3 regions of the Pseudohongiella sp. genome follow, and region 2 is predicted to be linked to each of the others. Evidence: predicted binding sites of a transcription regulator. Region 2 holds the regulator's gene; each other region holds the start of a gene.

Region 1 (10,037 bases), on a different contig from region 2:
ATGTTCTGCAGCGGGCGCTGATAATTCAGGACGGCAACGTGATTTCCGCTGCCAGCCTTGCGCTGGTACCGGATCATGACGCTGCTGAACTGATGCCGGTTGCCACTGGGCAAAATGCTGAGTCACTGTCTCTGCACAATGACCAGCCTGAATTCTGGTCGGCAGGCAGTGATAAAGACAATCAGGTACTGGGCAACGATCTTAAACAGCGCGAGTTCGAGATTATTCTGCAGACCTTGAAAAAGCAGCGGGGACGGCGCAAGGAGACCGCTGAAGAACTGGGTGTAAGCGCGCGAACGCTGCGCTACAAACTGGCCCGCATGAGAGACTCGGGCATCAATATTGATTCGCTGGTTAGCGCATAAAAAAACGGAGAGACGCGAATGAATGGTGTAACCGATCGAGTAGATATCAATCAGTTGTTGACCCAGATGCGGGATATTCGAGGGCAGATGCAAACCCCCTCGATGCAGGCCCCGGACCTGAGCAATGCCGTCAACGAGGGGCGTGGCGTCGACGGCACCCAATCTTCAGAGCGGGTCGGATTCTCTGACATGCTCAAGCAGGCGGTGGATTCGGTCAATGAGACACAGATGCAGTCAAGCTCCCTGCAACGCGCATTTGAAATGGGTGATCCGGAAGTTGATATCACGCAGGTCATGATCCAGATGCAGAAGGCCAGTGTTTCATTTGAAGCCATGACACAAGTTCGCAACCGCCTGGTCAGTGCGTACCAGGACATCATGAATATGCCTATCTGATTGTCGGCAACGGGCACAATACACTAGCAGGGTAAGAACATGGCAACAGCAGATTCGGCGCAATCACAAAATGCACTGGTGCCCACAGAGGGCGCTCAAGGCTCTGCTTACAGCAGCAATTTCATGAAGGGTTTCAACAGCCTCAACCTGGTTCGGCAGGCCGGTTTGATGCTCGCGCTGGCCGCCAGTATTGCGCTGGGTTTCTCCGTAGTGCTGTGGTCACAGAAAGAGAGTTACCAGCCGCTGTATCCGAGCATGCAGGGTTTTGATACGGCAGCTCTGGTGCAGGTGATGGACACAGCCAGCATTCCTTATCGCATTGATCCGGCGTCCGGTGTGTTGTTGGTGCCCTCAGATTCGGTGGACTCGGTGCGCCTGCAGGTTGCCAGCGCCGGCGTCACGCGTGATAACGGTTATGGTTACGAATTTCTGGACCAGGAACAGAGCCTGGGCACCAGTCAGTTTATGGAGGAAAACCGGTATAAGCGCAGTATGGAAGGCGAGTTGCAACGCACTATTACCAGCTTCCGCCATGTTCAATCTGCACGCGTACATCTGGCCACGCCGGAGCGTTCGGTATTTGTACGCAACAGTCGCAAACCGACAGCGTCGGTTTTTCTGGCCTTGCATTCAGGACGTCAGCTATCTGATATTCAGGTGCAGGCTATTGCCAACCTGGTTGCCTCCAGTGTGCCGGAGATGATGCCCGAGGACGTCACCGTTGTTGATCAGATGGGCAATCTGTTGTCCCGCACCGGCGAAAATACCGAAATGATGATGGCAGCTGAGCAGTTTGCGTATGTACGTCGATACGAGGAAACGCTGGTCGGGCGGATCAATCGTATTCTGCATCCCTTGCTGGGGGCGGGCAGATTTACCGCCGAAGTTGCGGCTGATGTTGATTTCACCCGTACCGAACAGGCTGCGGAAACCTACAACCCGGAAGCCTCGGTTGTACGCAGCGAGCAGTCATTGAATGAGCGTCGGTCGACGGGTGATGTGATTGCGGGAATTCCGGGGGCGCTGTCCAATCAACCGCCGGGGGCGGCAACGGCACCGGAAACACTGGAGGGTGTCGAGGGTGAGGAAGCCGTCGCGGAGCCGGACAATATCCGATCGCAGGAAACCCGTAACTACGAAGTCGACAGGACCATCAGCTATACCAACTACGACCCGGTTTCCGTGCGTCGGTTGTCAGTGGCCGTTGTTATCGATGAACCTACCGGCGAGGCTGCACAGAGCTGGACTGCTGAGGATATGGAGCGTATCAGCGCGCTGGTGCGTGATGCAGTGGGGTATAGCGTTGAGCGTGGTGACAGTGTGACGGTTATCAACAAAGCGTTTGCGCAGTCTGAAGAAATGGCGGGTGTTGCCATGCCGTTCTGGCAGGCATCATGGTTTGCCCCCGCCCTGCGCCAGGCTGCTGCCGCGCTGTTTTTACTGATACTGGTGTTTGGCGTCCTGATGCCATCGCTTAAGCGCCTGACAGTTGCCGGTGGCGCCGGCCGCGCGGGCGCCAGCGATGCTTCAAGTGAACTCGGATATGCCGATATCAAGGCAGAGCACAAAATGAAAGAAGACTCGGTGACCCTGAGCGGGGGCGATGATATTCTACTGGCGGGGCCTGCCGAGAGTTACGAGCGGCAGCTGGGCGCAATCAAGGGCCTGGTGGCGGAAGATCCTGCGCGTGCAGCGCAAGTGGTAAAAAACTGGATTTCTAACGATGGCTGAGAATAACGCAATGGAGAATTCGGCCCGCAATGTCAGCTCGCTGGAGCGTGCGGCAATCCTGCTGATGAGTATGGGGGAAAAAGACGCCGCTGAAGTCCTGAAACAGATGGGACCGAAAGAAGTGCAGAAAGTCGGTGCTGCGATGTCCGCTCTCAAGTCGGTATCCCAGGATACCGTGTCTTCAGTGTTGAACCTGTTTTTGGCTGAATGCGGCGCCCAGAGTGGCCTGGGCGTGGGATCAGAAAACTACATTCGTAATATGCTGACCGAAGCGCTCGGTGAGGAGCGCGCGCGCGGCTTTCTCGACCGGATTCTGCTGGGTGGCTCAAGTTCCGGCATTAACAGCCTGAAGTGGATGGATCCGCGCTCGGTGGCCGATGTCATCCGTCAGGAACATCCACAGATTCAGGCCGTTGTGCTTAGCTACCTGGAACCGGATCAATCAGCCAATATTCTGGGCAATTTTCCGGAGAAAGTCCGACTGGAAATCATGATGCGTATCGCTGCACTGGAAAGCGTGCAACCGGAGGCCCTGAAAGAGCTCAACCTGATTCTGGAAAAACAGTTCTCAGGCAAAGGCTCAAACCCGTCGACATCCATCGGCGGACGCAAAACGGCCGCGGAAATCATGAATAACCTTGACGGTGCAGTTGAACAGGAGTTGATGCAGTCAATCAAGGATGTTGATGAAGACCTCGGTAATCAGATTCAGGATCTGATGTTCGTCTTCGACAACCTGCGCGAAGTCGAAGACCGGGGCATTCAGGCGCTGTTGCGCGAAGTGTCTTCCGAGGTGCTGATTCTGGCATTGAAGGGCGCAGACGATTATCTGAAAGAAAAATTCTTTGCCAACATGTCCAAACGTGCGGCGGAATTGCTGCGCGACGATCTCGAGGCCAAGGGTCCGGTACGAATCGTTGAAGTTGAAGCTGCACAGAAAGAAATTCTGGTCGTGGCGCGCCGAATGGCGGATGCCGGTGAGATACAGCTTGGTGGTGGCGGTGAGGCCATGATCTGATGAGGACAGCATGATGCAGCGGCATATTTTTGACGGGACCACCCGTGTCAGTCAGAAAAATCTGGAAGAGCTCCCGGTCATGCGCTGGATGCCGCCAACCATCAGTGCCGGCGGGAAACTGATTCAGGCCGAACCGCGCCCGGATTCGCCGTTGCGTCAGGCTGTCGAGCAGACGACGGCGCGCAGCGATGAGACCGGAGCAGCGCCCGCACAGACCAAAGACTCAACATCCACAGCAGACAGCATGCAGGCCTACGAACAGGCCCGTGAAGAGGGTCTGCTGTCAGGTCGTCAGGAAGGTCTGCAAAAAGGCCTGGAGGAAGGCCGCCGACAGGGTCACGAGCGCGGGCTGCAGCAAGGCCTGGAAGAGGGCAGGAAACAGGGCAGCGACAAAGGCTACCGGGAAGGTACGCAGAAAGCCGAAGCCGAGCTGCGACAGGCATTAAAGACATTAAACGGCATGATGACCCAGCTAAGTCACGCCATCAATGAACAGGATTACCAACTGGAAAAAGCGCTGCTGGACCTGAGTCGCGAAATCGCACGCAACGTGGTTCAACGCGAATTACTGATAGACAGCAGTCATATCATGAAAATTGTCAGGCAGGCACTGGCAACATTGCCGCCGAGCCGGGACAACGTCCGTATCCTGATCAATCCCGCAGATCAGCCGCTGGTGCAGCAGGCTGCCGATGAAGGCGGCGAAAACTGGCGTGTGGTGGCGAATCAGCACATTGACCGTGGTGGTTGTCGGGTGGAAACTGATCAAAGTGCGGTTGATTTTACGACCGGCGAGCGCTTTGCCCAGGTTATTGAGCAGATTGTTCAGCGTCAGTTTGCCGACGACGATACCGCAACGGATGTGCCGGCCGGTGAAGCATTTGAAGAGGCCCCCGAACCAGTGGTCAAGGCACCGCGTGAGACGCAGAAAGCTGCCGCGAAACGCAGTCTCGCTGAAGAGGCAGCGGCGCTGGCCGACGATGATGCGGGCAGCGATGCAAATCAACAACCTCCGACAGAAGACAAACCATGACAGCCCGACAGAGCCTTGCACAACGGCTGCGCCGCTATCAGCCGACAAAACACCTGACAGTCAGTCCCGTTATCGTGGGCAAGTTGACACGTGTTGTGGGATTAACGCTGGAAGCAGTCGGTTGTAATGTGTCGCTGGGTAGCCGCTGCCTGGTCAGCCACAGTAGTGGCAAGGAAATCGAGGCAGAGGTTGTTGGTTTTGACGGGCCACGTATCTTCCTGATGCCATTGTACAGTGTGGAAGGCTTGCAGCCTGGCGCGCGCGTGGTGCCTGCGCCCAGCGTACAGCGGCTCTGGGTGGGCGACGGTTTGCTGGGCAGGGTGCTGAATGGTTTCGGCGAACCTATCGACGGCAAAGGTCCGGTTTCGATACAGAGTTGCAGTGAAGCAAAACCCGTGCGAGCGATCAATCCCCTGAAACGACAGCCGATACGTGAGACTCTGGACGTAGGCATTACTGCGATAAACGGGTTGCTGACGGTGGGCCGGGGACAACGTATCGGTTTGTTTGCCGGCAGCGGTGTCGGTAAAAGTGTGTTGCTGGGGATGATGACACGGTTCACTGAAGCTGACGTGATCGTGGTCGGCCTGATCGGGGAGCGTGGCCGCGAGGTTAAAGAATTCATTGATGAGATTCTGGCCGAAGAAGGTCTGGCCAGATCAGTGGTTGTGGCGTCGCCGGCTGACGATTCGCCTTTGATGCGTTTGCGCGCGGCCATGATTACGACCCGCATCGCGGAGGGGTTTCGTGACCAGGGCAAAGATGTATTGATGCTGATGGATTCGTTGACGCGTTATGCCATGGCGCAACGTGAAATCGCATTGGCAATCGGAGAACCTCCCGCAACCAAAGGCTACCCGCCATCGGTATTCGCACGCATTCCGCAATTGGTGGAGCGTGCCGGCAACGCCGACAGCGGCGAGGGTACCATTACGGCATTTTATACAGTCCTGACCGAAGGTGATGATCAGCAGGATCCGGTTGCCGATTCGGCGCGAGCAATTCTCGATGGGCACATCGTATTGTCGCGGACATTGGCCGAGCAGGGCCATTATCCGGCTATTGATATCGAAGCGTCCATCAGTCGTGTGATGCCGGCAGTAGTCAGTGCCGACCACCTGGCCAAAGCCCAGTTGTTTAAACGGGTGTATTCGCGTTATCAGCAGAATCGTGATCTGATCAGCGTTGGTGCCTACACCACGGGAGCAGACAAGGATATTGACTTTGCCATCGAACGAATGCCGCACCTGCGTCAATTTTTGCAGCAGGGATTGACCGAGAATGTTGGCATGATCGACGCTGTACAGCGTTTGGGTAAAGCTATCTCACCCGCCCCGGGGCGTTCACTTCCGGGGGCAGGCACCGGCGCTGCAGGCCCTGGCAATGTTACTCAACTGCAACCGCGAACGACCCTGGGTGGCAGTGACAGACCCGGTCAGCCTGACAAGCAATCAGGCAATGCCTCTTGAATCGCGTCAAGCGTATGCAGCCGGTACTGCGTCTGGCCGGGCTCGAGGCAGACAAGGCGGGTCGGGCATTGGCCATGATGCAGCAGCGTGTTCAGGCTGAGGAAAACAAGTTGTCCCAGTTGTACGCCTATCAACAGGAATACAGGAATCAGATGCAGGTGTCCGGTCAGGCGGGCATGACGGTCGACCGCTTGCGGCTGTTTGATGGTTTCCATCAGCAACTGGATCGCGCAATCAACCACCAGCGAGAACTTATTGAGCACATGCAAAAGGATCAGGAGCGGGTACGCGAGCACTGGCGCAAACTTGATATCCGCCACAAGAGCCTGGAGAAAATGCTCGAACGGCTACAGCGTGATGCTGATGTTCAAACGGCACGGAATGAGCAACGCAATCATGATGAGTTTGCCCGTCGTCGCTCGTCTGACTCCGGCTGGTCCTGATGCTGCTCCAACCCCCCTCCGTGCTCGCGCGTATACGCATCGACGCTGCCCCTGATCAATCTGGCAGGTTTCTTGCTAAGTCCCTTACTGAGTAGATTGTAAAGCCACCGTTCATTGCCGTGTGGGTACTGACTTGTGGCAATCAAGCAGAGGGATGGGACATGTTGGTAACTGTTGATTTGATGTCAATTGTTGGCGCCGCATCGCCGGCGGCGAAGACGCGTGGGGCTGGTGACTCCGATGCCGGGGCATTGGGCTCCTGGCTGCTTGCCGCAGATGCCAGTTCAGCATCGTCTGATGGCAAGGATATGATAAACAAGCTTTTTATGTCCTACGCCAGTGATGGCAAGGCCGACCCTGAAGGCCGCTTTGCCGCGGATTTGAGAGCCCTGTTAAGCGCTCACGGGGTGTCGTTACCCCCAGAACAGTCGCTGTTGTCACTGCCGTCAGGTGCTGCGGTGCCAGAGCTGGACGGCGCCCTGGGCGAGCAATTGGGGTGGAGCGTTGATGAGCTGCTGCAGATGTCTCCGGGTGCACTGGCGAGCGGAAATAGTTTGCCTCTGGATGACCAAAGCTTGCCGTCCGCGCTGAGTAACTGGCTGGCGGCGCTGTCGATGCCGGCGGGGGAATCCCCGGCGGGTGTTGCAGAGGGCCTGACTCCGGCTAACAGTTCCGTCGCGCAATTGCTGGGTGGCAGCGGCACGCCTGGCCAGCCTGGTAAGCCAGGCGGGGCACTGACACCGGCAGGCGGACCGATCGTTGAATCAACAGCGCTTGGTGGCGCCCTTGTTCAAGGCGCTGCCCTAAGTGCTTTGTCACCACCCGTCGGTGGAGCGCCTGTGCCGGGAATGATGGCCGCAGCAAAAGGTGATTCAGTTGCGGCGCTGGCGACTGATGTCAGCATGAATGCGCCCGATCCGGACGCAGAACACGATGCCTTGATGCTCCGGTCCCCGGTGCCCGCAGACACAAACCGACAGACCTCGGAAACAGCACTGGCGAGCCTGCCGGGCAGTCAGAAAGTTGCGTCAGAAGTAGCCAATGTCAGCGCTTTTCGCTCAATTCAATTCAATCAATCGGGCAGCGCCACTGATGATGGTCAACCCATGTCGGCTGACATATTAAAGACCAGTGCGCCACTGGAACGTAATCAGGCGATAGCCAGCCAACTGAGCGCATCGTTGTTGTCGGGCATCAGTGCTGAAAACCCGGCAAGCCCGAATGCCGTTTCAGGTCAGGCTGCCAACGCGGCTCTGAATGCAGCCACGGCTGACGATGGCACTTTGTTTAACAGAGCTGATCAACGAATGTTTGCCACCGAAAACGCGCAGCAGGCGCAATCACAGGCGGCCCAGCAGTCAGCCACCCGGACTGCCGATGGCCTGCCCAGATTCACCATGGATACCGCCTTTGGGCAGCAAGGCTGGTCAGACAGCCTGGGCAGACAACTATTGGTGATGAGCAGTCAGGGCATCACTTCTGCGCAGATCCGCCTGGATCCGCCAGAACTCGGTAGTTTGACGGTCAAGATTCAGATGTCTGCCGATCAACAGACCAACGTCAGTTTTGTCAGTCAACACGCCACAGTGCGGGAAGCGCTGGAGCAGCAGCTTAGCCGCCTGCAGGATTTGTTCCGGGATCAGGGGCTGAATTTGCAGGATGTGTCAGTGTCTGATCAGTCGCCACAACAACGCGAAGATGAGGCCAATGGGCAACAAAATCAGGGCACGGGCTCTGGCTCAGAGTCAGGCGAACAGGAAACAAGCGCCAGCGAGCCGGTGCTGGTGCGTTCCGAATCCCTGATCGATTTCTACGCCTGAACTCTCTCGCCCTGTGATACACGCATCGGGATAGCGTCAAACACTCGTCTGATCCGTCTCGCCAATTTTGTTCGTAGCGTCACTAAATTGGCGAGTGTCTTTTTTTCTAATCGCTATATAATTGATTAGTAATAAGATACCGTCTTATTTAGAGAGTGGCACAAGCTTTGCTTCTGTCACAATGACATGGTGAAATATTTCAACCCGTGCGGTTGAGGTCAGGAACGTTTTGTATGGCGGATGATGACGAGGTAGTTGCCGTTGCAGGCAGCAAAAAGTGGCTTTTCATTGGCGTGATCGCCATTGTTGTATTGGCCGCTGTTGGCGGCGGAGCCTGGTTTTTTCTGATGAATGGCAATGCAGAACCGGCGGCAGATCTCGCCGAAACTGCTGTGCCGGCGCGAGATCCGGTGCAATATCTTGAGTTGACGCCAGCGTTTATTGTTAATTTTCCGCACCAGGGTCGGCAGCGCTTCATGCAGGCAACGGTTACTGTCATGGCCCGCGATGCTGCTGCCCTGAACGCAGTGGTTCAGCACATGCCGGTTATTCGCCACAACCTCATCAACTTGTTGAGCGCGCAGTTGATCCTGGTGTTTGAAGACCCTGCAGGCATTGAGCGATTGCGCCAAATGGCTACCGACGAGGTCAATCAGGTATTGCAGCGCGAGATTGGCAGGGAAGGCATAGAACAACTGTTGTTTACCAACTTTGTTATGCAATAGGAAACTGGAGACGCATTGATGCAGGATTTGTTATCACAAGACGAAATTGATGCCCTGTTGCATGGCGTTGATGATGGTGCTGTTGATACTGATTTGGATGATGATCCTACGCAGGTACGTTCCTATGACCTGACCAGCCAGGACCGGATAGTGCGCGGGCGGATGCCGACACTGGAGATGATCAACGAACGCTTTGCCCGCTATACCCGGATCAGCCTGTTCAATCTTCTGCGCAGAACTGCTGACGTATCGCTGGGCGGCGTGCAGATCACCAAATTTGGCGAGTACCTGCATACACTTTATGTACCTACCAGTCTTAATCTGGTGAAATTCAGGCCTCTGCGTGGCACTGCTTTGATTGTACTTGATGCAAAACTGGTCTTTAAGCTGGTTGATAACTATTTTGGCGGCGACGGTCGGCACGCAAAAATTGAAGGGCGTGAGTTTACACCAACCGAGTTGCGTGTAGTGCAAATGGTGCTGCACCAGATATTCACGGATCTGGGTGAAGCCTGGCGTAATGTGTACAAACTGGAATTCGATCATTTGCGCTCGGAAGTGAATCCGTCAATGGCAAATATTGTCAGCCCTAGCGAAGTGGTTGTGGTCAGCAGCTTCCATATCGAACTGGACGGAGGTGGTGGCGATATCCACGTGACCCAGCCGTATTCAATGATCGAACCGATTCGCGACCTGCTTGATGCCGGTATGCAGAGCGACGTGGACGAGCACGACGAGCGCTGGGGTACAGCGCTCAAAGAACAGATCAAAGATGCCAGCGTTGAGTTCAGTTGCCATTTGTTTGATAGAAAAATTTCATTGCGTGATGTGGTTGATCTGGAGGCCGGTGATGTCATCCCGGTCGAGATGCCAGAGACAGTTGTGCTGAAAGCGAACGGGATTCCCATGTTTGAAACCCGATTGGGAACGTCCAATGGCAACCTGGCGTTGCGTATCGAAGGTGTGCATCGCGAGCGCGAGGCATAAATGAATCGAAAACATAACAACAGCTGCGGAGGCGAACACGGTGAGTAAAG
Region 2 (10,037 bases):
AAAACCGGCTGACTTTGAGGCCAGGCTGCTGAAGGTGGTATCCGACAAAGGTATCAGTGTTCCGGTCTGGCTGGCCGGTCCGCAGAGTTCGCTTGACGATAAAACAGAAAATCTGTTGCTGGAGGTTTATGGCGGATTTGGCGTGCCGATGGAAACGGCGTTTTCGATCAGTCGCCTGACATGGATGGCCAATGGTGGCGCCTATGCTGTGGCCGGGCCGCGCGGGGGCGGGGACTACGGAAAGCGCTGGCATGATGATGGCAGTGGCGAGCAACGATATAATAGTATTGCCGACGTACTGGCAGTTGTGCACTGCTTGCGCGATAAGTGGCTGACTGACGGTGGCAACCTGGCGATCAGTGGTCGCAGCCACGGTGGTTTACTGGCCGCAGAGGCTGTCCACCGGGCGCCGGAGAAATTTTCTGCGCTGGTGACGGAGGCCGCCGTGTTCGATTTAGCCAGGCTCCACGCGCTTGGTGGCGCGCAGTTCTGGCGGGAAGAGTATCAAGGGTCGGTGTCGTCGCCGTATCAGCGGTTGTTGACGGGTGATCAGAATCCGGCTGTGCATTCACCGTCTCGTCATCCACCATCTCGCCATCCACCCACGCTGCTGATAACCCGGGCTGTTGATCCGGTTGTGGCGCCGGCGCACAGCTTCAAATATGCGCAGGCTGTGCAGAATTTAACGCGGGACCAGGATGCACCGGCAACGCTGCTGTATATTGCGCCAGGGCAGGGCCACGATGCCGACGGCACGGTCAATGCGCTGATTGATGACTATGCGCTGCGCTGGTCGTTTCTGAATAGTCGATTTAGAAAGCAGTTGCCGTCCGAATAAGCGGTGGGTACAGGATCGGGGTCTGGTTGGTGTCTCAGTCTATGCAGGTCTTGATATAGTCGAGCAGACGCCGGCGCTGGATTTTTGCCGCTTCGCTGCTTCTTTCCTCTTCAGCGTCGACAGCAGTTGTCGCTACCTGACTGTAACGACGCAGCAATTGCCGCAAGGTCTGACGCTCGGCACTGGGCCAGGTTTCAACAAAGGCCTGAATGTCGTCCTCGCTGCCGCTGAGCAGACGCTCACCCCATTGTTCTATATCCTGACCGCGGCGGATCTCCTGCCGGTCCGGTGTGCGCAATTTTTCCAGGGCTGCGCGAATGCTTTCGTGATCGCTGCCGCGCATCAGTTTGCCGATAAACTGCAGTTGGCGCCGTTTTGCTTCGTTGCGGTTGGGCAGGCGCTGGTACTCGCGCAACGCACCCAACAATGGTTCGGGTACATCAATCTGTTCCAGTTGCTTTTTGTTCAGGCTCAGCAGGTCTTCGCCCATTTTCTGGAGCTCGGTCATCCGCTTTTTGCGTTGAGTCTTGCTCTCTTCGCCGCCGTCTGTGTTGTCGTCATGTCCGGACACATCGTCCATATCAAACCGCAACGTTGGAGTTTCTTTCATGTCAGTGCCTTATTCGTTTTCATCAAAACGGTTGTCAACCAGTGCCTGAATTGCCTGCAAGGCATCTGTTTCATCGCCGCCGTCAACAACAATGTTGAGCACCGTGCCTTTGCCTGCAGCCAGCATCATCAGGGACAGGATGCTTTTGCCATCAACCAGCTTTTCGGTGCCAATACGAACGCTGCTGCTGAATTGTGACGCAACTGCGACCAGGCGCGCAGCGGCGCGGGCATGCAAGCCCGCCTTGTTGCAGATGGTAATAGTGGATTCGATCATGATTTTCGGGAAGCCTCCTTGCGCGCGAGCTCCCGGTGCATGACCTGCAGATTGCTGATTCGGCCCGAGAAAGCCTGTTTTAACTGTTCACACAAATAGACTGACCGATGTTGTCCGCCAGTGCAGCCAATGGCCACCGTGAGGTAGCTGCGATTGCTGCGTTCGATTCGCGGCAGCCACTTTTCCAGAAACTGAAATATATCATCTTGCATGGCCGTGACGTCATCCTGCGCTGACAGATATTGTCTGACTGGTTCGTCCAGTCCGTTCAGCGGTCGCAATGCCGGTTCCCAGTATGGATTTGGCAGGCTGCGTGCGTCGAATACGAAATCAGCATCTATCGGTACGCCGTTCTTGAATCCGAATGATTCAAACATCAGGGCCAGTGAACTGTCTTTTTTCTCCACTACCCGCGCACGGACGGTGGCGCGTAGTTCGTGAACCGACATGGTACTGGTGTCGATAGACAGGCCTGCCAGAGCAGCAATAGGTTCGAGCATGTCGCGCTCTTTATTGATGGCTTCACGCAAGCCGATACTCTCTGTGGTCAGGGGGTGTTTGCGTCTGCTTTCACTGAAACGCTTGATCAGGGTCGGGCTGTTGGCATCCAGAAAAATGATTTCAGTGTCAATTTTCGAAACCTGAAGTTCGCCAATTATCTGCGGTACTTTTTTAAGATCATCAGGTAAATTGCGCGCGTCAATACTGACCGCTACCCTGGGCAGGGCAACGGTTTCGCTCGATATCCGACTGACAAAAGCCGGCAACAGGCTCGCCGGCAAATTGTCGATACAATAATAGCCATGATCTTCCAGCATGTTTAGCGCGGTGCTTTTGCCGGAACCGGAGCGGCCGCTAACGATCAGGAGTCTCACAATTGGTCGCCTGTCTCATTTGGATCTGGGTTGAGTTTGGGTGTATGTCACGCTGCTGATCGTACCGGCAGGCGTCAGCGGTCAGTCTTGCGGCTGCTCGCTGAACCGTATCGCGGTCTGGTAAAGCTCACTGTTGTTTTTGGCATCACGCAAGGCCTGGCAAAACGCTTCCTGATGGAACAGTCGCGCCAGCCCGCTCAGGACACGCAAATGCTCATCAGTTTCCTCCGCCGGCACAATCAGCACAAACAACAGGTCTACCTGCTGTGAGTCAATGGCATCAAAGTCGATGCCCTCATCCAGTTTGACCAGTGTGCCTATAATCCGGGTGCATTCCTGTACGCGACAGTGAGGTATTGCTATGCCATTGCCTATGCCGGTGCTGCCCAGTTGTTCGCGCGCCAGCAATGCGTTGTAGATAGCGTCTGCCGACAGGCTGCTGGCGCTGCCCGCGATATGCTCACTGACGGTCGTGAGAAAGCGTTTTTTGCTGACGCCCGGCATATCACAGACGGTGCGTTCAGGGCTCAGGATTTTGCTCAGTTGCATCAGGTTTTCCTAGTCTTCCGATGGTTGCCATTCTAGAACCTTGGTCTGCCGCTGGCAATGCATCAACGCTCAGTCCGGGGCTAGACAAGCCTTTTTCGTTCGTTGGAAGGCGGAATGGACAGGGATTCCCGGTATTTCGCAATTGTTCGCCGGGCAACGTTGATACCCTGGTCTTCCAGCAACTGCGTGATTTTACTGTCGCTCAACGGCTTGCGGGGGTTCTCCGCCACCACCAGCTTCCTGATCAGGGCGCGAATGGCGGTTGACGAACATTCGCCCCCGCCAGCGGTGCTGACGTGGCTGGAAAAGAAATACTTTAATTCGAAGATTCCGCGCGGTGTGTGCATGTACTTCTGCGTGGTGACCCGGGATATCGTTGATTCGTGCATCTCGACGGCTTCCGCGATATCGTGCAATACCAGCGGTTTCATGGCTTCCTCGCCTTTTTCCAGAAAGCCCTGCTGATGCTCGACAATCCGGCTGGCAACCTTCAGCAGCGTCTCGTTGCGGCTTTGCAGGCTTTTCAGAAACCAGCGAGCTTCCTGCAGGTTGTCGCGCAGGTAGTTGTTATCGGTGCTGTTTTCCGAGCGTTTGACCAGTGCTGCGTAATCCGCGTTGATGCGCAGCTTGGGCGCCGTCTCAGGGTTGAGTTCGACACGCCAGCGGCCGCTGCGAGGGTCTTTGCTGACAAACACATCCGGTACGATGTAGGTGGCAGTGGATGGGGCAACATCGGCGCCCGGGCGCGGATCCAGTTTCTCTATGATGGCGATTGCGTCGCGCAACTCGGGCTCTTTCAGACGAGTCAGACGCATGACCTGAGCGTAGTCGCGATTGCCCAGCAGTGACAGGTGGTCTTTAACCAGGATACGGGCATGACGCACGGCATCGGTAACCAGGATGTCCGGAATCTGGTTAAGCTGTATCAGCAGGCATTCGGACAGATCCCGTGCGGCTACACCAACCGGATCAAAGTGCTGCACCCGATGCAACACGGCCAGGACTTCATCCTCTTCTATGTCCAGGTGCTCCTGCAGCCCTTCCTGGATCGATTCAAGGCTGGCGGACAGCTGCCCGTTGGCGTCCACGGCGTCGATGATAGCCATGGCGATAAGTCGGTCAGTGTCCGACATGGTGGTCAGGTTCAGTTGCCAGAGCAAGTGATCCTGCAATGATTCTGACGCTGTGTCGCGGGATTCGAAGTCGTCGTTATCGGGGGCCGGGCTACCACTCGTGTAGCTGTTCTGATAAATATCATCCCAATTGGTGTCAACTGTCAGTTGTTCCGGGATGTTGTCTTCCCAATGCGATTCGTCGCCGCTGGCCTCGTAGGACGCGTCGGAAGAAGACTGTTCGGCAAAGGTGTCACGAACCTCATCTTTTCCGCTGCTGTCCTGTTCTTTGCCACCCTCAGACTGGCTGTTCGATTCGCTGTCGCCGTTATCGTAGCTGGTGTCATTGCCGTCGGTGTCATGGGATTCATCCACCTCCAGCATGGGGTTGGATTCCAGAGCCTGATGAATTTCTTGTTGTAAATCCAGAGTGGATAGCTGCAGGAGCCGGATTGCCTGCTGCAGCTGGGGAGTCATGGTCAGCTGTTGACCAAGCTTTAGCTGTAGCGAAATTTTCATGGCATCAGATACATCGTTGTTGCTCGTTGATAACAGTTGCTCGTTGATAACAGATATTGTGTTGGTCGCGCTCGCAGGCCCTTTTGGGCTCTTGTCGGGCGTTATTGAGGCATGATGGCTCTTCGTGGCCTGTTGCCGCTCTGCGCGCGTCAAGCAAGCATCATGCCGATCTGTGATGAATTTTGCAATATTTTTACCAGGGAAAATTTATGCTATGTCGTGAACCTGGCAGCCAGGCCGCAGGCTGCGCACGGTCAAATACGGAATTTTTCGCCAAGGTAGACGTCACGCACTTTTTGATTGGCCAGTATCTGTTCGGCACTGCCTTCGGCAATGATGCCCCCTTCGCTCACGATATAGGCTTTCTCACAGATATCCAGCGTTTCCCTGACGTTGTGATCAGTCAGCAGAACACCAATGCCGCGCGTTTTCAAGTGTTCGATGATGGATTTGATATCACTGACAGAGATCGGATCGACACCGGCAAAGGGCTCATCCAGCAAGATGAAGCGTGGATCATTGGCCAGTGCGCGCGCGATCTCGGTGCGCCTGCGTTCACCGCCGGACAGGCTCATACCCTTGTTGTGGCGTATGTGGGTGATATGGAACTCCTGAAGCAGGCTCTCCATTTTTTCCAGGCGCTGGGCGGCGTCGAGATCCTTGCGGGTCTGCAGGATCGCCATGATATTGTCTTCAACACTGAGATTGCGAAAAATCGATGAGTCTTGTGGCAGGTAACCAACGCCCAGGCGGGCACGCGAATAAATCGGCAGGCCGGAAAGCTCGGTATCATTCAATTGAATATTGCCGGCGTCAGCCTTGACCAGCCCTACAATCATGTAGAAGCAGGTGGTCTTGCCGGCGCCGTTGGGGCCGAGCAGGCCTACAATCTGGCCGCTGTTGACGCTAATGGACACGTCGCGAACCACTTGGCGGCCCTTGTATGATTTGGCCAGGTGTCTGGCTGCCAGAGTATCCATCAGTTAGGGTTGGTGTCCGTTGTCGGTACTTCTTCTGCCTGTTGTGCGCCGTTCGCTTGCGGTGTCGGGGCCAGTACGGCGTTGCAGGGGCCGGGAGAGTCGGTGGCCCCCGATTCCACGACATGTTTGATCTGCGAGCACTGCAATGCCGTGCGCCCGCGATTGAAACGGGCGTCGCCTATGAACTCGACAACCGACATCAGGCCGCTTTCCATGGATTCGTTATAATAAACAATTGAGTCGCTGTCGCCGTTAATTTCCTCAACGTCCGCCTGCGCGGCGCGCACAAAACGTGCCGGTTGTCCCTCAACAGTGACCTTGATCAGATCGCCGGTTTCGATGTCTTGTTCCAGGCGTGCAGTGTCGCCGAAAATACTGATCAGACCCTGTTGGAATCGAACATTGTCTCTCAGGGTCGTGATGCGTGTGTTACCTGACGATTCTATGCTGCCCGGGCCATCGGCGGAGGCATTCAGAACTTCATTGCTGTCTTCCTGCGCGACAGTATTGGCGACGCTGGTATTGGCAACTTCCTGGTCTGTGGATTCAAGGACGGGTTGGGCGCAGAGCGGCGCGCTGGTGCCGATAAAAACTATCAGCAGCGCAGCAGTGCGCAACACAGTGTTGGAACCTTTAATTGTCAACACGATAATACCGGCCCTGTATGTCAGATAAAAATGTGATGGTGTCCGCGCTGAGGTCGGCGCGCATACCCTGGGACGTCTGTTCCAGGCCGTTGCCGGTGACTGTGACCCGGGCGTCAGTAAACATGGTTTGTGTGGGAGGTTCTACTGTGAGCCGGTCACTGGTCAGGCGAACATTGCTGTTCTCTTCACTGCGATGCAGGATCTGAACAGCATCGGTCAAATTCAATTCCAGGATGTCTCCTCCGCTTGTGGCCCGAATTCTGCCTGAAGCGGCGGAAATATTCCAGCGTTCCCGGCTGCCTTCGAACATTTGCATCACCGGTTCCGTGAGCTCTGTCACCTGACCCGGGAACAGTCGTTGTTCGCTGGCAGACAGTGTGTAGGCCATCAGTCCGTTCTCGTCATAGATGACGCTGCGGATGCCACGCCCAAAGCCATCGAAGCTGGCTTCCGGACTGAGCACATCAATCTCATTGTCCTCAATCGGGGACACCCCGGTGCGCTCAGTCAGCAGCCAGGCAATCAGGATTGCCGGGATCAATGCCAATAACCATCGATATTTCAAGCGCTTCATGTTCGCCTCGGGATCTTGTCAATGCTGTTGTCAGCTTTCATAAAACGTCGCAACAGCCTGTTCGTACTTGCTCTGCGCGCGCAACAGAAAGTCTGCCACATCGCGCACCGCACCCTCGCCGCCCGCGCGGGTGGTGCACAGTGCGGCGCAATGGTGGACGCTTTCGTGAGCATTGGGGACCGCGATGGGCAAACCGATGCGGCGCATCACCAGCAGGTCGGGTAAATCGTCACCAACGTAGGCTATCTGATCCAGTGGGCATGGGTATGTCTGCAGCAGCTCATCCAGTGCGTTGGACTTGTCTTCCCGGCCCTGGGCAATCAGGTTTATGCCCAGGGCGGCAGCGCGTCTCTCCAGCGCGGCTGATTTACGACCACTGATAATGCCGACATGAATGCCGTTTTGCTGCAGCAGTTTAATGCCCTGGCCGTCCAGCGTATTGAAGGCTTTCATGACTTCACCGTGTTCGCCGTAGAACAACTGGCCGGTGGTCAGCACGCCGTCAACATCCAGCAACAGCAGAGTGATGGTTTCGGCGCGCTTCAGAACCTCGTCGGCGGTGTCATAGTATTTCATCGGCTGGGGCTCCGGTGGCAATGTTGACGTGGTTGCAATGGGGTCGTCGGGCTAACGGCCCGCTAAGTCGATATTCAGATAACGTTGGCTTGCAGCAGATCGTGCATGCGAATAATACCGTTCATGCGCAATTCATCGTCAGTCACGACCAGCGTGTACACCCGGTTATCCTCCATCAATTTTGCTGCCTCGGTCGCCAGGGCTTGCGCCTTGACGGTTTTGCTGTTGCGCGACATGACATCCTGCATTCGTGTTTTCAGGATATCCCGGCCAGCATCCAGGGCCCGGCGCAGATCGCCATCGGTGAACACGCCGGCCAACTGCCCATTGTCGTCGACAACCGTGGTCATGCCCAGGCCTTTACTGCTGATCTCATAAAGCGCATCTTTCAACAGGGTATTTTCCTGTACCCGCGGTATGGCATCGCCGCCATGCATGATATCAGCGACTTTAAGCAGCAGCCGCCGACCCAGGCGACCACCGGGATGGGAAAAGGCAAAATCTTCCTGGGTAAACCCTTTGGCTTCCAGCAACGCCATGGCGAGGGCATCGCCCATGACCAGTGTGGCCGTGGTGCTTGAGGTCGGAGCCTGTCCCAGCGGGCAGGCTTCCTCGTCGACCCGGGTGTCCAGATTGACATCGGCGCTGAGCGCCAGGACGGAATCCGGGTTGCCGGTCATGGTAATGAAAGGCACACCTTTGCGCTTGAACAGGGGCAGAATATTGATGAGCTCCTCTGTCGTGCCGGAATTGGACAGGGCGAGCACCACATCTTTTGCGGTTATCATGCCCAGGTCGCCATGGCTGGCTTCGGCGGGGTGCACAAACATGGCCGGGCTGCCGGTGCTGGACAGGGTGGCCGCAATCTTGCGTGCAATATGGCCCGATTTGCCCATGCCGGTCACCACTATCCGCCCGTCACAGGCCAGCATCAGCTGACAGGCACGAACGAAGGTGTCATCGATACGTTCGGCCAGCGCGCCAATGGCCTGATGCTCAATGCGAATAGTGCGCAAGGCACTGTTGATCAGTGACTGCCTTTGTTCCATGTTCTCTGGCGTCCGTCTGGCTAATGGATCTGGTAGTACATTATGCCGAACCAGCCGGCATAAAGCAGTAGAAATGCGATACCACTGAGGCGTCCGATCTGTTTGCCGCGGCGGATAGCCAGGTAGCAGATGGCCGCCAGTAGCAAAGTCATGATCATCATTGCGGTGTAGTCGCGGTAGAACAGGTCGCTGTGGAAACTGCCGGCTGCCAGCAGGCCGGGGAAGGGCAATACCACCAGAATATTCATGATGTTGGAGCCAATGATGTTGCCGATGGCCAGTTCATGGTGTCCCCGCAGTGCGCAGGTGACGGTGGCCGCCAGCTCTGGCAGGCTGGTACCCAGGGCGACCAATGTCAATCCGATAATGCCGGATGACACGCCCAGCGTCCCAGCGATTGAAATCGCGCCGCCCACCAGTGCTTCGGCGCCAATGATCAGCAGCGCCAGGCCCAGTAAAAGGTAACCGCCGGCCCGCAACGTGCTCATCTGGTCTGGCAGTTCGGTGTCGTCCTCTTCCAGGCCAGCGGCTTTGCGGCTAAACAGATAGTAGATGAAATAGGCAATGATGCCGATCAGAATCACGCTGTCGAGTACGCCGAGGTAGAGATTGGCCAGCAACAGACCGCAGACCGCGCTCACCAGCAAAAGGGCTGGTATCTCTTTTCGGGACAATGACTTGGGTGGCGTGATGGGTTTGATGACAACGGCAACGCCCAGTGCCACGCCGAGATTGAAAATATTGGAACCGACTGCGTTGCCGATAGCCAGCTCAGGTTCACCGGCCAGCGCGGAAGCGGCCGATGAGAAAATCTCGGGCGCCGATGTGCCAAAGGCAACGATGGTCAGGCCGATAACCAGTGGCGAAATCCCAAGGTTTCGGGCAAATGCGGAAGCGCCGAACACAAATTTGTCCGCACCCCAGATAAGGCCGGCAAAGCCCAGGCAGATAATAAAGACGTCTAACAGCATAAGGTCCAGCACAAGATCAGGTTCAGGCTCATTGCGGGTCGCTCATTAGACGGATGATTGTTCTGGCTTGCAAGTAGTAATTTATCGGCCGCGCTAATTGAGGTACACTGCAACAGTGTCCCGGGTGATCGGCAGATGCTACCGTTATTCTCATTTAAATGCATCCGTCGTTAATATCAGTCTGTCATGGCATCACTCGGCAGTCGGGCTTGATTGGAGTTTTAACTATATGAAATTTATTAATAAATTGCTTGTTCTGGGTTTTGCTCTGTTATTCATGCCATTGGCTGCGGCGCAAGCGCCGACGCTGTCTGCGGTTGAGGCTGCGGAACAGTCAATCACGCAGTTATTGAAGCGCGTCGAAGAGCTGCGTCCTTATTTCGAGTCAGACCAGGAGCGGTACTATGCCGGCATCCAGGAAGAAGTGGGGCGCTTTGTAGATTTCAGTCAGGTCGCGACCG
Region 3 (10,037 bases), on a different contig from region 2:
CTGATTGACGCGCACTACATGATAGAGACCCTGCCGTGTATAGGGGAAATGCTCGCACAGGTGATCATTGACATGGATACCCTGACGCTTCAGCTCTGCGTTCAGAACCTGCTTGACCAACGTGGCGCAACCGCCGCAGGTAGCAGAGGCCCGGGTTTCTGTTTTTAATGCACCCATGCTGGTACACCCGGCGCTGATGGCCTCACACAGCGTTGCTTTGCTGACGTTGTTGCAGGAACAGATCTGGGCACTGGCAGGCAGGGCATCCACACCCAACACCGGCTTGTCGCCGCTGTCCGGCAAAATCAGCGCCAAGGGTGAGGGAGGCAGCTCAATCCGGTTCAGACAGTACTGCAAGAGGGTATCGTAGTCTGAGGTATCACCGACCAGGACAGCGCCGAGCAGGAGCCGACCATCCTCGCTGATGATCAGTTTTTTGTAGGTGCCGGTGCTGTTGTCATCGACGGCGCAAATCTGTGCACCCGGTGTTCTGGCGTGGGCATCACCAATGGAGCCGACGTCGACGCCCAGCAGTTTAAGCTTTGTGCTCATGTCCGCACCGGCAAACGCAACCGTTGCATCGCCGCATAGCAGCGTCGCCAGTTGCTGAGCCATATTATAACCGGGCGCAACCAAACCGAAAACACTGCCTTGCCACACAGCTACTTCTCCGATGGCATAGATATCAGGGTCAGAGCTGCGACACTGGTTGTCAATCACGACCCCGCCACGCTCGCCCATCTGCAGGCCGCATGCTTTGGCCAGCTCGTCTCTGGGCCGTATGCCGGCGGAAAACAACACCAGGTCGGCTTCCAGTTCACCTTCGGAGAAAACCAGTTTGTGTCGGTGGCCGTCGCCGTCATCTATTAACTGCGTGGCCTTGCCGGTGTGAATTTCGACGCCGAGTTCTGTCACCTTCTGGCGCAGCAGCTCGCCACCTCGACTGTCGAGCTGGACTGCCATCAGTTGTGGTGCGAATTCGACAACATGTGTTGTCAGGCCGAGATCTTTGAGCGCTTTGGCGGCCTCCAGACCCAGCAGGCCACCGCCAATTACGACACCTGTTTTGCTGGATTGGGCCGAGTTTCGTATGGCGTCCAGATCGTCAATTGTGCGATAGACATGACAGGCCTCCCTGTCGCGGCCTGGAATGGGCGGGACAAAGGGATATGAGCCGGTGGCGAGAACCAGCGTGTCATAGTCAATATTGGTGCCCTGGCTGCCGACAACAGTTTTACTGTCGCGATCAATTCGGGTAACGGATTCGCCACACAGGAATGAAATGTTGTTGTCGGCAAAGAAAGTGTCACTGGCAAGCGAGAGATCTTCCGCGCTGGCGTGTGAAAAATAGGAGCTCAATTGAACCCGGTCATATGCCGGACGGTTTTCTTCACAGAATACCGTGATGTCAAAACCGTGATGATGCGTGATCAATTCTTCGAGAAACCGCTGTCCTACCATCCCGTTGCCAATAACTACCAGTTTTGGCCTGTTCATTATCTGTCTCCTTGTCGAGCCGAATATCGAGCTGAATGTCAGGCATAAAAAAATGGCGCTCATGACACGAGAGTTTCGTGTTATGAGCGCCATTGCCCTGTAGTCGTTATGGTCTGATTCTGTTGCGGATCAAATTCCCGTCATTGGTAAACAGATCCACTTACTGGGTACTGAGCAATTCCCGTGCCACTGTGCCCAAGGCCCGTAGAGTCAGTGTTTTTCCGAACCGGGGGAATCTGAAACGCGGTTTTTGTGCCATTTGTTTGTGCGTCGCGCACCAAAAAAAAGCATATACCTGCCTGTTCGGGCAGTGCATCAGCCGGCATCCCATGCCCGGTGGAAACCGACGCAGAAGCTAAACAGCGAGGTATAGACAGGTCGGCAGGACCACTTGTCACGTTTTAAGGAGGGAGTGGCATGGTAAATGCATCGTCAGGTTTGTGGCCTGGTGTAATTAGCACCAGACATAATTCGAGTCGGGCAATGGCGCCTATAGACGATCGGAGTTCCGGTCAGTCTGTAGGCGTTTTTTTTTGGACGAACGGCCAGATGTTGAGGACTTTATCATGACGGATACCTTGTTAAGTTATAGGAAATTACTGTTGCTGTGGACTATGACCGCGCTCTGGACACTGACAGTATCGCTGCAGGCCAACGCCGACGAGGCGCTGGGCTGGCCTGAGAAGGATGAACTCACGATAGGGTTTATTAAACTCACAGACATGGCGCCTCTTGCGATCGCATACGAAAAGAGATTTTTTGAAGACGAGGGCCTCTATGTCACCTTGCAGCCACAGGCGAACTGGAAAGTTTTGCTGGACGGTGTGATCGGCGGGCAGCTTGATGCGGCTCATATGCTGGCGGGTCAGCCCCTGGCTGCGACCATAGGATACGGAACTGAAGCCCACATCGTGACACCATTGAGCATGGACCTGAACGGAAATGCCATTACGGTCTCCAACGAAGTATGGGCGCAGATGAAACCCCAGGTCAGGCAGGACAATGGCAAGGTGGTCCGCCCGGTTGGAGCAGATGCTCTAAAACCAGTGGTAGAAAACTATCGCAATGCAGGCCAGAACTTCAATATGGGCATGGTGTTTCCAGTGTCCACCCATAACTACGAATTGCGCTATTGGTTGGCCGCCGGAGGCTTGCACCCCGGCTACTATGCTCCCCATAAAGGTGATGTGTCCGGTACCCTGCAGGCCGATGTGCTGTTGTCAGTGACACCGCCGCCGCAGATGCCCGCAACGCTGGAAGCGGGTACCATCATGGGGTACAGCGTCGGAGAGCCCTGGAACCAGCAGGCCATCGTCAGAGACATTGGTGTGCCTGTGATAACCGACTACGAGATCTGGAAAAACAACCCTGAGAAGGTTCTGGGTCTGACTCAGGCGTTTACCGAAGAAAATCCCAATACCACGGTACGCCTGGTCAAAGCCATGTTGCGTGCCGGCAAGTGGCTTGATGAGAACAACAACGCCAACAGGGAGGAGGCTGCAAGAATACTGTCGCGCAGTGAATACGTGGGCGCTGACTACAACGTCATAGCAAACTCCATGACCGGCACCTTCGAATACGAGAAGGGGGAGGTACTTCAGGTACCCGATTTCAATGTTTTCTTCCGCCATCATGCTACCTATCCCTTTTACTCTGATGCCATCTGGTACCTGACCCAGATGCGTCGCTGGGGTCAGATATCTGAGCCCCGGTCGGACGAGTGGTACCTGGAAACAGCGGCCAGTGTCTACAAGCCGGAAATTTACCAACGTGCTGCAGAAGCGCTGATTGCAGATGGACTGATGACGGCTGCTGACTTTCCGGACTTTGAGAGTGAAAGTGGCTTCAAGGAAGCGCAGGACGACTTCATCGACGGCGTAAAATATAACGGTAGATTCCCTAATGCCTATCTCGAATTATTCGAGATAGGTCTGAAGGAGGATGTGCTTTGATTTTCCCAGACAGTTGTTCATACGTATCAGGTGTATCTCTATGAATCGGGTAAACAGTTTGATCAAACGTTTCTACACCCTGCCCGGAAGTATTGACCTGTCTCCCGGATCGGCGTTCTCACAGGCTTTGCGAGGTGTGATACTGTCCATGTGTGGTGTCCTGGTGTTTCTGTTGTGCTGGCAGGCGGCTGCCAGCAACATAAATACCTCACTAGGGCAGTTTCCGGGCCCTGCTCAGGTAGTTGCCCAGGCCCAGAATCTCTATGGCGACTATCTGCGGGAGAAAGACCGGGAGCGGGACTTCTATATCAGGCAGGAGGAGCGAAATGCAGACCGCCTGGCACAGGACCCCGATGCCGACGTCAGAATCAGGGAATACACCGGTCGCCCAACCTTTATTGATCAGATAGGCACCAGCCTGGTTACTGTCGGGTTTGGTTTTCTGATTGCCATGATGATTGCGATCCCCCTGGGTATCATGTGTGGCTTGAGTGAGTCCATCTACAGCGCTGTGAATCCGATCATCCAGGTGTTCAAGCCGGTTTCCCCGCTGGCCTGGCTGCCGCTTGTCACCATGGTGGTCAGTGCACTGTATGTAAGTGAGAATGAAATGTTCAGCAAGTCCTTTGTGACTTCGGCGATAACCGTGGCGCTGTGCTGTCTCTGGCCGACGGTGATCAATACCACGGTAGGCGTGGCCAGTGTTGACAAGGATCTGCTGAATGTCAGTCGCGTCATTCGCCTGCCGACATGGAAGCACGTGCAAAAGATAGTACTGCCTTCCGCCATACCCATGATTTTTACCGGTATGCGACTGTCGCTGGCGACCGGCTGGATGGTATTGATTGCGGCAGAAATGCTGGCACAGAATCCGGGCCTGGGAAAATTTATCTGGGATGAATTTCAGAATGGCAGCTCGGACTCGCTGGGTCGGATCATGGTAGCGGTATTGGCCATTGGTATTATCGGCTATGCACTGGATAAACTGATGTTGTTACTTCAGCGCAGGATTAGCTGGGACAAACAGTCAGTATTGAGATAACGGAAGTAAGGAGTAAAAAATCATGTCAGCGTATTTACAGTTAAGCGGGGTAGGGGTCGAATTCAAGACGGACAACAAACCGTTTCGTGCTTTGGCAAACATCAATATTAATGTCGCCAAAGGTGAATTCGTTTCCCTGATTGGTCACTCCGGGTGCGGCAAATCGACGGTGTTGAACATCATCGCGGGTCTGCTTCAGGCCACTGAGGGCGGTGTTATCCTGGAGGGAAAACAGGTTGATTCACCCAGCCCGGATCGGGCGGTTGTGTTCCAGAGCCATGCCCTTATGCCATGGTTGAGTGTTTATGACAATGTGGCGCTGGCCGTGAAGGAGGTCTTCAAGGGCAGGAAAAGCGCAAAAGAGATGAAGGAGTGGATTCATTACAATCTTGGGTTGGTGCACATGGCACATGCCATTGATAAATATCCCCACGAAATATCCGGTGGCATGAAACAGCGTGTGGGTATTGCTCGCTGCCTTGCCATGGAGCCTAAAGTACTGTTGATGGATGAGCCCTTTGGTGCTCTGGATGCGTTGACGCGTGCGCACCTGCAGGACGAAGTGATGAAGATTCACAGTAATCTTAACAGCACTGTCATCATGATTACACACGATGTGGATGAGGCAGTGTTGCTGTCTGACAAGATTGTCATGTTGACCGTGGGGCCCGATGCAACCGTGGGTCAGATACTTGATATTGAACTGGATCGGCCACGCGACCGTCTGGCACTGGCCGAAGATGCTACCTACAACCACTACCGGCAGTCAGTGTTACGCTTTCTGTACGACAAACAACGCGGTGACAAGCAAAGCGGTATTGAGCAGCCGGACGGGGAGCAGCCGGACAGGGAGCAGGGCGTGGACAGGAAGGCAGAAGAGAAATCGCGCGCAGCCGCCTGACGATCTGGCCAGCTCAGCGCCAGTTGCTTTCGCTGTCACATAGTGCGCGTGCGATATCTATCAGTCGCCGGCTTTGGTTCATGGCCATTTCCCGGAGCAAGCGATGCGCCTGCTCCTCGGTCAGAGCGCGATGTTTCATTAGCAGCAGTTTGGCGCGGTCCATGACCTTGCGCTCTTCCAGCGCCGAGCGCGCCGAGTCCAGTTCGCCCTGCATGCTCTGCAGTCGACGGGATTGTGACTGCAGGAGTTCGATCAACGAACGACCGCTGTTGCTGCCAGGGGTCTGTGCGGGCAGGATACTGGCTCGCACCAGCAGGAACGATTCCTCACTGCCAGTGCCATGTTGCGGCAAGGATTCAATGACCATTTTGTTGATATCGAGGCCTTCGCGGGCTTCTTCCAGTTTTTCCTTGCATCGTGTGGCAAGATTCTTGTGCAAGCTGTTTTCGATTTCTTTCATTGCGTCGATGCGCAGGGTTTGTGCAGTAAACCAGCGCTCTGCGTAAGTGCTGTTTAATATCGGGTTGTTACCCTGGGTGCAGGCATAATGCCGCAGCTCATTGATTTCGATCATGCAGGGGGCTGTCGACAATGTGTTCCAGTCTGTGAGCGAAGCATTGTCAGCAAACTCCCTGAAAATCTCAAAGCAGCGTTCCTGCGCCTCAATCAGATGCGCTAAATGAGCAACGTGTTTATTGCTGAACTGACCCGCAGCGAAACCCGCGGCACCTGATGCCCGTTCCTGACCGGAAAGTTCCTTACCTTGAATGAAATTGAATATGGCAACCAGTGCGCGCGACAAGGCAGGGCTGATAACGGCATTCAATGCTGAGTCGGCAGTTTCAAAGACGATGTTGAGCAAAGATTGGACAACGGCGCTGTACAGATCAGTACAGTCGACCGTCGTGAGCTCGTTGTTGTCAACCTGCCGGCGCATTTGGTCGACAGCGGACAACAAATGGACCGCGTAGGCGATATGGCTGAAGAAGCGGCTTGCCGAAGGAATCTGCAGGTGATCCTGATCGAGAGATTTCAGTACTGTCTCGAAAGCCTGCACCTGTTGGTCTGCCATGGCGCGCAAGGCGGTCAGTTCGGGGACGTAACGCGCGCCGGCAGAACCCAGAACCAGGTTGGAGGCACCCCGTTCGCGCTGCAGTTCATGTATCAATGAGCTGGTTGTTGACACCAGATCGCTGAGGACAAGGAAATTTTCCAGACCTTTTATTTCACAGTATCTGGCTCTGAGCAGGTAATCGGCAGCATTTGACCTTTCCATGATCATCTCCTCTGTGTTCTCCCTGAGTACTCAGCTTCAATCCTTGGGTCGCAGTGAAAGTCCTGAATCATTTGTCTGAGGCGTTGATAATGACCCATCGGCCAGCTCGATCTTCAAGCGCAGGTTATTCCTGGAATCAGCGTTTGCCAATGCATCATCCAGCGTGATACGACCGCTCTGGTAGAGCGACAACAGGGCCGCGTCAAAGGTCATCATACCCTGCCCGGAAGACTTTTCCATGGTTTCGCGGATTTCTTCAATCTTGCCCTGTTTGATCAGATCACTGACGCGCGGTGTGCCCAGCAAAATTTCAAACACGGCTGCGCGCTTGCCATCTGAAGACGGAATCAGTCGTTGCGAAATCAGGCCTCGTAAATTCAGTGACAGGTCCAGAAACAGTTGTTTATGGCGTTCTTCCGGGAAAAAATTGATGATACGGTCCAGCGCCTGATTGGCATTGTTGGCATGCAGGGTGGAGACGCACAGATGACCGGTTTCGGCAAAGGCCAGTGCGTGCTCCATGGTTTCGCGGCTGCGGATTTCACCGATGAGGATAACATCCGGCGCCTGGCGTAAGGTATTTTTTAACGCGGCTTCATAACTGACCGTATCCAGTCCGACTTCGCGCTGACTGATAATGGATTGCTTGTGTGGGTGCAGGAACTCAATAGGGTCTTCAATGGTAATGATGTGGCCGTCGGAGTTCCGGTTGCGATAGTCGATTAATGCAGCCAGCGAGGTGGATTTGCCAGAACCGGTGGCGCCAACAAAAAGCAGCAGGCCGCGCTTCTCCATCATTAATTGTTGCAGTGTCACAGGCAGGCCAAGGGTCTCAGGTGCAGGAATGTCGGTTTTAACATGCCTGATCACCATGGCGAGGTGGCCGCGCTGACGGAAGATGTTGACCCGAAAGCGACCGATGTCCGGCTCGGCAATGGCCAGATTGAGTTCCGGCTCTTGGGCAAACTGCTCACGTTGATCGGCAGACATGATGGCGAAGGCGGTCTTTTCCACCTCAACAGCGCTCATGGTGTGCTCAGAGAGCGCCTTCATGTGCCCGAATACCTTGATGCTGGGGGCAGCATCAGCGGTAAGGAAAAGATCAGAGGCTTCCTGTGCCACCATGGTCTTTAACATGTCTGAGAATTGCATTCGATTGCTCCGGCTGTGATTGTGGCGTTCTCAGGTGTTGCTCAGAAACGTCGTTCGGTATACCAGTTGACTTCGCGCGAAGATTTGTCGATTTGCTCACAAACGTCCAGTGTCAGTGCGAACAGAGCCATGCGAACCAGAACACCGTTGTCAGTCTGCCGGAAGATTGCCAGGCTGGGGTGCTGATTGAGATCGTTGTCCAGCTCATTGGCATCCTCGCGCGAATCGCGGGGCAGGGGATGCATGATGACGGTATTGGGCTGACAGTATTGCGTATAGATAGCCTGGTTGAGACGGAAGCGTCCCCGGTAAAGGTCGGCTTCCGTTTTGCTGCCAAATCGTTCTTCCTGAATACGGGTGAGGTAAACGATGTCATTGCTGACCAGGCCTTTTTCCATGTCTTCGGTTTCGACCACCTCATGTCCCCGCTGCCGCAAGGCATCGACTGTGTCGGCTGGCATGGCTAACTCGGCGGGGGATATCAGGGTAAATTTGACCTTTTCGTAAAGACCAACAAGCTTTGACAGTGAATGCACCGTGCGGCCATGTTTGAGATCGCCGATCATGGCGATATGCATGCCATCGATAGTCTGCTGCCGTGATTTGAGCTCTTTCTTGATGGTATACAGGTCAAGCAAAGCCTGGCTGGGGTGCTCATTGGGGCCATCGCCGGCATTTAACACCGGCACCCGGCTGGCCCTGGCAAATTCGGCGACCGAGCCCGCCTGTGGGTGCCGCATGACAATAATGTCGCTGTAGCCACTCATGACCCGGCCTGTGTCATACAGGGACTCACCTTTGGTCAGTGAACTGGCTTTGATGTCCGTGGTTTCGCGTACTTCACCGCCCAACAGGTTGAAGGCGCAGCCGAAGCTCACCCGGGTGCGGGTGCTGGGCTCAAAAAACATATTGCCCATGATGGCGCCGTCCAGCACCTTGGTCATGCGCTCCCGGTGCGCATAGGGCCTCATGTTGTCTGCGACCTCGAAGATGCGTTCCACGTCGGCGCGCTCGAACTGGGTGACGCTGAGAATATGGGCTCCGGGGAAACGCATAGGGCAAGATCCTTTTTTCATCGGTTAAACGGCTGTTGCAAATAGTACTACATCTGACGACGAGCCGCCGAATGCTATGCAAAAATTGTCTGTGTTATAGTCGTTGTTTTAAGCGCCCGGAGCAGGACGGATACGGCATGGCAGCAAGTATTTACTGGCACGACTACGAGGCTTTTGGCAGCGACGCCCGACGTGACCGGGCATCGCAGTTCGCCGGCATCCGCACCGATCTCGATCTCAACGAAATCGATGAGCCTCTGGTCATCTATTGCCAGCCTGCCGCCGATATGCTGCCGCACCCCCAGGCCTGCCTGATAACGGGCATCACACCGCAGCTGGCAGGTCAGCGGGGCTTGCCCGAAACCGAATTCATCCGTCAGATTCATGAGCAGTTCAGTCGGCCGCAGACCTGTGTTGCAGGTTACAACAGCATCCGCTTTGATGATGAGCTGACGCGTCAGCTGTTGTACCGCAATTTTTATGATGCCTACGAGCGGGAGTGGAAAAACGGAAATTCACGCTGGGACATTATCGACATGTTGCGCCTGTGTCATGCTGTGCGCCCGGATGGTATTGTCTGGCCACGGAAAGATGACGGCAGTGTATCGTTCCGCCTGGAAGAGCTCAGTGCAGCCAATGGCATCGCACACCAGGATGCGCACGATGCCCTGTCTGATGTGCGCGCGACCATTGCTATGGCAAAGCTGGTGCGGAACCGGCAACCACGCTTGTATGACTATGCTTTTGGCTTGCGCAGCAAACACAAGGTCAACGAATTGCTGGATATCGCAGCTCACACGCCAGTATTGCATGTGTCTTCCATGTACCCGGCACGTCTGGGCTGTCTGGCGTTGACCATGCCATTGGCGGCGCATCCGGTGGATAGCAATGGTGTGCTGCTTTATGACCTGCGGGTTGACCCGGCGCCGTGGCTCGCTATGAGCACGGAACAGCTGCGGGCTAGCCTGTTCACCTCACGTGATGAGCTTGCTGAGGGGCAGTCGCGGCTGCCGGTCAAGGTGTTGCACACCAATCGCTGTCCGATACTGGCGTCGCCTGCGGTGCTGGAAGAAGACCGGGCACAACAACTGGAAATTGATATGGCGCAGGCACGCGAGCATTGGCAGGCCATATATGCCGCGCCTGAGTTTATGGCTCGGGT

The links. Region 2 encodes sigma-54, which starts transcription at its own class of promoters, with help from an activator protein. Its sites were predicted from a motif close to ANTGGCATNNANNTTGCTNT; they were not measured.
Region 1: the regulator sigma-54 is predicted to act here: its motif matches at 8,430-8,449, upstream of WD071_RS01155 (flagellar basal body-associated FliL family protein).
Region 3: the regulator sigma-54 is predicted to act here: its motif matches at 1,669-1,688, upstream of nirB (nitrite reductase large subunit NirB).

Annotation. Positions count from the first base shown of each region.
Region 1 covers NZ_JBBDNQ010000006.1:223,263-233,299, forward strand. The annotation lists gene WD071_RS01115 (sigma-54-dependent transcriptional regulator) at 1-365, shown strand, start outside; gene fliE (flagellar hook-basal body complex protein FliE) at 384-761, shown strand; gene fliF (flagellar basal-body MS-ring/collar protein FliF) at 801-2,492, shown strand; gene fliG (flagellar motor switch protein FliG) at 2,485-3,510, shown strand; gene WD071_RS01135 (flagellar assembly protein FliH) at 3,521-4,543, shown strand; partial or broken gene fliI (flagellar protein export ATPase FliI) at 4,540-5,856, shown strand; gene fliJ (flagellar export protein FliJ) at 6,009-6,455, shown strand; gene WD071_RS01150 (flagellar hook-length control protein FliK) at 6,617-8,275, shown strand; gene WD071_RS01155 (flagellar basal body-associated FliL family protein) at 8,509-9,000, shown strand; gene fliM (flagellar motor switch protein FliM) at 9,019-9,987, shown strand.
Region 2 covers NZ_JBBDNQ010000034.1:91,606-101,642, reverse strand. The annotation lists gene WD071_RS12725 (prolyl oligopeptidase family serine peptidase) at 1-838, shown strand, start outside; gene yjgA (ribosome biogenesis factor YjgA) at 873-1,448, opposite strand; gene WD071_RS12715 (HPr family phosphocarrier protein) at 1,458-1,724, opposite strand; gene rapZ (RNase adapter RapZ) at 1,721-2,599, opposite strand; gene ptsN (PTS IIA-like nitrogen regulatory protein PtsN) at 2,681-3,148, opposite strand; gene WD071_RS12700 (RNA polymerase factor sigma-54) at 3,229-4,779, opposite strand; gene lptB (LPS export ABC transporter ATP-binding protein) at 5,034-5,759, opposite strand; gene WD071_RS12690 (LptA/OstA family protein) at 5,759-6,406, opposite strand; gene lptC (LPS export ABC transporter periplasmic protein LptC) at 6,393-6,980, opposite strand; gene WD071_RS12680 (KdsC family phosphatase) at 7,011-7,556, opposite strand; gene WD071_RS12675 (SIS domain-containing protein) at 7,631-8,605, opposite strand; gene WD071_RS12670 (calcium/sodium antiporter) at 8,626-9,576, opposite strand; gene WD071_RS12665 (phospholipid-binding protein MlaC) at 9,806-10,037, shown strand, end outside.
Region 3 covers NZ_JBBDNQ010000006.1:173,166-183,202, forward strand. The annotation lists gene nirB (nitrite reductase large subunit NirB) at 1-1,497, opposite strand, end outside; gene WD071_RS00915 (CmpA/NrtA family ABC transporter substrate-binding protein) at 2,112-3,449, shown strand; gene WD071_RS00920 (ABC transporter permease) at 3,490-4,491, shown strand; gene WD071_RS00925 (ABC transporter ATP-binding protein) at 4,514-5,392, shown strand; gene WD071_RS00930 (nitrate- and nitrite sensing domain-containing protein) at 5,406-6,668, opposite strand; gene WD071_RS00935 (PilT/PilU family type 4a pilus ATPase) at 6,705-7,820, opposite strand; gene WD071_RS00940 (aspartate carbamoyltransferase) at 7,862-8,875, opposite strand; gene sbcB (exodeoxyribonuclease I) at 9,013-10,037, shown strand, end outside.